DNA from 2 places in the Actinoplanes sp. NBC_00393 genome. Region 2 is predicted to be linked to the other one. Evidence: predicted binding sites of a transcription regulator. Region 2 holds the regulator's gene; the other holds the start of a gene.
The links. The regulator HrcA, encoded in region 2, represses chaperone genes, less so after heat shock. The targets are predictions, from matches to a motif close to GGTTNGCACNCTCNNNNNGAGNGTGCNAACC.
Positions count from the first base shown of each region.

Region 1: groL (chaperonin GroEL) is a predicted target of HrcA. The motif match lies at 2,325-2,355, and genes of this name have one in related genera.

Region 1 is NZ_CP107942.1:7,854,289-7,857,648, forward strand. Features, by position in the region: gene OHA21_RS36370 (Ig-like domain-containing protein) at 1-340, shown strand, start outside; gene groL (chaperonin GroEL) at 476-2,098, opposite strand; gene OHA21_RS36380 (GNAT family N-acetyltransferase) at 2,484-2,987, shown strand; gene OHA21_RS36385 (hypothetical protein) at 2,987-3,360, shown strand, end outside.
Region 2 is NZ_CP107942.1:9,968,648-9,972,007, forward strand. Features, by position in the region: gene OHA21_RS46245 (enoyl-CoA hydratase-related protein) at 1-45, opposite strand, end outside; gene hemW (radical SAM family heme chaperone HemW) at 73-1,272, shown strand; gene OHA21_RS46255 (DUF4870 domain-containing protein) at 1,305-1,808, opposite strand; gene hrcA (heat-inducible transcriptional repressor HrcA) at 1,960-2,982, shown strand; gene dnaJ (molecular chaperone DnaJ) at 3,018-3,360, shown strand, end outside.

The sequences.
Region 1 (3,360 bases), 2.1 Mb from region 2:
CCAGCCCCTGCGGAACGACTCGGACCCGGACGGCGACCCGCTCACCATCGTCGACTTGGGTCTTCCGGCACACGGCGAAGCGACCGGGAACGCCGCGGGCGAGGTCACCTATGTCCCAGCAGCGGGCTTCACCGGGGTGGACACCTTCACCTACACGATCGGCGACGGCCGGGGCGGCACCGCCACCGGAACCGTCACGGTGCACGTCACTGCGGCCCGCGACCTGCCCCTCACCGGGCACGACGTGCTCGTCGTGGTCCGATACGGCGCGGCCGCCGTGCTCACCGGAATCGCCCTGCACTGGCTCGCCGGCCGGCCCGAACCCCGGCGGGAGCGCTGAACCGGCCGGACCCCGGCGGGAGCGCTGAACCGGCCGAACCCCGGCGGGAGCACTGAACCGGCCGAACCCCGGCGGGAGCGCTGAAAAGGGCGGGCCGCCGAGGCGACCCGCCCTTTTCAGGTGTTACTGATGGACTCAGAAGTCCATGTCACCGCCGCCCGGGGCGCCGGCCGGAGCCGGGGTCTTCTCGGGCTTGTCGGCCACGACGGCCTCGGTGGTGAGGAACAGCGCGGCGATCGACGCGGCGTTCTGCAGCGCCGAGCGGGTGACCTTGGCCGGGTCGATGATGCCCGCGGCCAGCAGGTCCACGTACTCACCGTTGGCAGCGTTCAGGCCGTGGCCGGCCGCCAGGTTGCGCACCTTCTCCACCACGACGCCGCCCTCGAGGCCGGCGTTCACGGCGATCTGACGCAGCGGGGCGTCGAGCGCGACCTTGACGATGTTGGCACCGGTGGCCTCGTCGCCGGTCAGGTCCAGCTTGTCGAACGCGGTCTTGCCGGCCTGCACCAGCGCGACGCCACCACCGGGGACGATGCCCTCCTCGACGGCCGCCTTCGCGTTGCGAACGGCGTCCTCGATGCGGTGCTTGCGCTCCTTCAGCTCGACCTCGGTGGCCGCGCCGACCTTGATCACCGCAACACCGCCGGCCAGCTTGGCCAGGCGCTCCTGCAGCTTCTCACGGTCGTAGTCGGAGTCCGAACGCTCGATCTCGGCGCGGATCTGGTTGACCCGGCCCTGGATCTGCTCGGCGTTGCCGGCACCGTCGACGATGGTGGTCTCGTCCTTGGTGATGACGACCTTGCGGGCCTGGCCCAGCAGGGACAGGTCAGCGGCGTCCAGCTTGAGGCCGACCTCTTCGCTGATGACGGCGCCACCGGTCAGGATGGCGATGTCCTCCAGCATGGCCTTGCGGCGGTCACCGAAGCCCGGGGCCTTGACGGCGACGGACTTGAAGGTGCCACGGACCTTGTTCACCACCAGGGTCGCCAGGGCCTCGCCCTCGACGTCCTCGGCGATGATGATCAGCGGCTTGCCCGACTGCATGACCTTCTCGAGGACCGGCAGCAGGTCCTTGACCGCGGAGATCTTGCTGTTCGCGATCAGGATGTAGGGGTCGTCGAAGACGGCCTCCATGCGCTCGGCGTCGGTCATGAAGTACGCCGAGATGTAGCCCTTGTCGAAGCGCATACCCTCGGTGAGCTCGAGCTCGAGGCCGAAGGTGTTGCTCTCCTCGACGGTGATGACGCCTTCCTTGCCGACCTTGTCCATGGCCTCGGCGATGATCTCGCCGACCGTGGAGTCACCGGCGGAGATGGAGGCGGTGGAGGCGATCTGCTCCTTGGTCTCCACGTCCTTCGCGAGCTGCGAGAGACCCTCGGAGACGCTCGCCACCGCGGCCTCGATGCCCCGCTTCAGGGCCATCGGGTTCGCACCCGCGGCGACGTTGCGCAGGCCCTCACGGACCAGGGCCTGGGCGAGAACGGTCGCCGTCGTCGTGCCGTCACCGGCCACGTCGTCGGTCTTCTTGGCGACCTCCTTGACCAGCTCAGCGCCGATCTTCTCGTACGAGTCCTCGAGCTCGATCTCCTTGGCGATGGATACACCATCGTTGGTGATCGTGGGGGCGCCCCACTTCTTCTCGAGAACCACGTTGCGGCCCTTGGGACCGAGGGTCACCTTGACCGCGTCGGCGAGCTGGTTCATGCCCCGCTCGAGGCCCCGACGAGCCTCCTCGTCGAATGCGATGATCTTGGCCATACGGCGTTGTCCTCCCGGACATCCGCGGCGCCGGGCCTGTTCGGCCCCGCTCTCCGCACGTTGAGGAACGTCTGTGGACGTCACCACCTGGCGATGTGACGTCCTCAGGCCGAGCCGGATAGCCCGCGACGACCGGTTCCGTGCCCCGGCGCCGATGGCGACGCCGCGACCGGAACCCCACCGTCCCGACCTGCTGGCACTCAGCAGGCGCGAGTGCCAATCACTTGTTTAGCACTCTCCGATGGCGAGTGCAAGAAACCCCATCTTCCCGCGAAACCCTCGAACAGGCCGCGGTTTCCCGGCAAAGATCTTGAGGCCCAGGTCGGGCGTCCTCTTTACGCCAAGCCGGTTGCCGCGACGCCGTCCGCCCGGTAGTGAGAACCACATGGAGAACTGGACCGTGCGCCGGGTCATCCCCGAGGACACCGGGCGGATGCGCGCGCTGCGCCTGGAGATGCTGGCGGACAGTCCCCTCGCCTTCCTGGAGACACTGGCCCAGGCGGCCGCCCGTCCGCACGAGAACTACCGGCAGCGGATCCGGCAGTCCGCCACCGGCCCGGAGACGGCCCAGTTCATCGCCGACCCGGGCGGGCCGCTGATCGGGCACGCCGGCGGGACCACCGTCCCGGACGAGCCGGGTTGCACCGTGGTCTTCGCGGTGTACCTGACTCCGGCGTACCGGGGTGGCAAGGTGCTCGCCCAGCTGATCGACGCGGTGGCCGACTGGTCCGCCGCGGCCGGGCGCAACGAGCTGATGCTGGAAGTGGTGGTCGGCAACGATCGGGCCGTCCGGGCGTACGAAAAACTGGGTTTCACCGACACCGGGGTCCGGCTGCGCCACCCGACCGTCCCGGCGCTCGCCGAGCTGCAGATGCGGCGGAGGATCTGATGCGGCATCGCACGCGCACCTTCCTGACCACGATCAACGGGACCACCGGCGCGGGCCTGCTGCTGGCGCTGCTGTCCGGGGCCCGGGTCCGGCGCGGCCGCGACGGCATCATCATCGCCGAGGGATACCGGCTGCGGGTGCCGCCGAACTCGTGCTTCACGGTCGGCTCGGTGATCCTCACCCGGCGCACCGCGGACTGGCTGCTGGCCGAGGAGCGGGCGGCGCTGCTGGCCCACGAGAGCCGGCACGCCGGCCAGTACGCCGTACTCGGACCGCTCTTCTGGCCTGCCTACTGGCTGGCCTGCGGCTGGTCGTACTCCCTGACCAGGTCCTACGGCGTCCGCAACTTCTTCGAACGCAGGGCCGGGCTGAA
Region 2 (3,360 bases):
GCGGCTGGCCGGGTTGTCCAGAGTCAGGGTGCGGACCGGATCCATGTCCGGAACCTTAACTACGCTGGACGGATGGCCGGCGCACTCCCCGATGGTGAACCCGTACCCTCCGACGGGTCGCTCCCCGACGAAGCCACCAGGCAGGTGGGCAAGAACGGCTTCGCCGTCTACGTGCATGTGCCGTTCTGCGCCAGCCGCTGCGGCTACTGCGACTTCAACACCTACACGCCGGGTGAGCTGGGCGGCGGCGCGAGCCGGGAGGAGTACGCGGACACGGTCCTCAGCGAGCTGGCCCTGGCCGCGCGGGTCATCGAGCCGGCTGCGGTGGACACCGTGTTCGTGGGCGGTGGCACGCCGACCCTGCTGGCGGCGGACGACCTGGCCCGGATCCTGGACGGCATCGACCGCACCTGGGGTCTGTCCCCGAACGCCGAGGTGACCACGGAAGCCAATCCAGAATCTGTAGACGAAAACTATTTGTCCAGATTGCGACGAAATGGCTTCAACCGGATCTCGCTCGGCATGCAGTCGGCCGCCGAGAACGTCCTCCGCGTCCTGGACCGCAAGCACACCGCCGGCCGGGCGCCCCAGGCCGCGACGGAAGCGCGCGAGGCCGGGTTCGAGCACGTCAACCTCGACCTGATCTACGGGACGCCGGGGGAGACCGCGGAGGACTTCGCCAGATCACTCGACACCGTGATCGGCGCGGGGGTGGACCACGTCAGCGCGTACGCCCTGATCGTCGAGGACGGCACGAGGATGGCGGCCCGGATGCGCCGGGGTGAGCTGCCCTACCCCGAGGACGACGTCGCCGCCGACCGGTACCTCGCCGCCGAGGCGGCCCTGACCGGGGCCGGCTTCGACTGGTACGAAGTGTCCAACTGGGCGAAGAACGGCGGAAACTGCCGGCACAACGAGCTGTACTGGACCGGCGCCGACTGGTGGGGGCTGGGACCGGGCGCGCACAGCCACGTCGGCGGGGTGCGCTGGTGGAACGTCAAGCATCCGGCGGCGTACGCGAAACGCCTGGCCGCCGGCGAGTCACCGGGCCATGGGCGGGAGCTGCTGACCGACGAGGACCGGCACATGGAGGACGTGATGCTCCGGGTGCGGCTGCGCGAGGGCATCCCGCTCGACCGGGTGGACCGGGCGGGCGCCGCACAGGCTCTGGAGGACGGTCTGCTGGACCCGGAGGCTTACCGGGCCGGGCGGCTGGTGCTGACCCTGCGCGGACGGCTGCTGGCCGACGCAGTGATCCGCGACGTGTTGTGAGGCGCGCCGGACCGTGCCCGGCGCGTCCGGGGTCACTTGATGATCGAGATGTTCAAGGGGTAGCGGAACGGCTGGTTGCCGGTCGCCTTGAACCCGGCGATCAGGGGCACGATCCAGGCGATCAGCCAGGCCACGGGGACGATGACGAAACCGACGAGGACGCACATCAGGAAGTAGCCGAGCACGGTGATGATCGACCAGAGGATCTGGAAGTTCAGGGCCTGCGCCGCCTCGGCGCGGACCGCCGGCGACTGGCTGCCCCGCGACAGGAACGCGATGAGCGGCATCACCCAGCCGAGCGTGCTGCCGGTCAGGAACGCCAGGAGTGCGCTGATGAAGTGGGTCAGCTGGATCCAGCTGCGGTCGTCGGCCGCCGGGGGTGGCGGGTATCCGTACCCGTAACCCGGCTGCTGGTAGCCCGGCGGCGGTGGTGGCGGGGGCGGATAGCCGCCGGCGCCGGAGGTCGGCGGGATGTACGGCGGAGGTGGGAAGTCCCCGGGATTGCCGTCACCGGAGGGACGAGGCGGTTCGATCATGGTGACACGCTAGATCCGCTGCTCACTCCGGCTGAGCCCGCCCTCCCCGGCACGTCTGCACCCGGTCCTACTTTCGATCATCGCGTAGCTGCCCGGCGCGACGTAGACTGGCACTCTATCCGCGGGAGTGCCAGTCAGGGGGAGGGGTCATATGAGTCTGGATGACCGCAAGCTCGAGGTGCTCCGGGCGATCGTCGAGGACTACGTCGAGACCCGGGAGCCGGTCGGCAGCAAGGCTCTCGTGGAGCGCCACCAGCTCGGCGTCTCGCCGGCCACGGTCCGCAACGACATGGCCGTGCTGGAGGAGGAGGGCTACATCCGGCAGCCGCACACCAGTGCCGGCCGGGTGCCCACCGACGCCGGTTACCGGCTCTTCGTCGACCGGTTGACCCGGATCAAGCCGCTCAGCCCGGCCGAGCGCCGTGCGATCGAGCGTTTCATGGTGGGCGCGGTCGACCTCGACGACGTGGTGCACCGCACTGTCCGGTTGCTGGCTCAGCTCACCCGGCAGGTCGCCGTGGTGCAGTATCCGAGCCTGTCCCGCTCCGCTGTGCGCCATCTGGAACTTGTCCCGATTTCCACCACCCGGCTGATGTTCGTGATGATCACCGACACCGGCCGGGTCGAGCAGCGCCTGGTGGAGATGCCCGGCCCGCTCCCGCCCGAGGACGTCTGGGAGCTGCGGCGCCGGGTCAACGAGAAACTTGCTGGTCAGCGACTCGCCGACGCGCCGCCTCTGGTGCAGAACCTGGTCGACGAGTGCGCGCCCGAGCGCCGCGGCGACATGGCCTGTCTCGCCTCGGTGCTGCTGGAGACCCTCGTCGAGCGCAGTGAGGAGCGCCTCGCGCTGGCGGGTACTGCCAACTTGACACGCGGCGGTGTGCTGGACTTCCAGGGCACGCTGCGCCCCGTCCTCGAAGCCCTCGAGGAGGAGGTCATCCTGCTCAAGCTCATCGGCGACCTCGAGCCCAGCACCACCCGGGTCCGGATCGGCGACGAGAACGAGATCGACAACCTGCGGTCCGCGTCCGTGGTGAGCAGCGGTTACGGACCGGGTGCGACGATCGTTGGTGGGCTCGGTGTGCTGGGCCCGACCCGCATGGATTACCCGGGCACCATCGCTACTGTTCGTGCAGTGGCACGCTACGTTGGCGACCTGTTGGCACAGAATTGACGGATTCGCGCAGACGATTGAGGACTCCAAACCCCGTGGCCAAGGACTACTACGGAATTCTCGGTGTGAACCGGGAAGCCACCGACGACGAGATCAAGCGCGCCTACCGCAAACTGGCTCGGCAGTATCACCCGGACATCAACCCGGATCCCGAGGCGCACGAGAAGTTCAAAGAGATCAACGCGGCGTACGAGGTGCTGTCCGACGACCAGAAGCGGCAGATCGTCGACCTCGGCGGTGACCCGCTCGCGCCCGGCGGCGGTGGCCCCGGCGGCGGTCCCGGTGGCGCCGGCCCGTTCGTCGGCTTCCAGGACATCATGGACGCGTTCTTCGGCACCGCGGCCGGCGGCGGCTCGCGGGGCCCGCGACCACGCACCC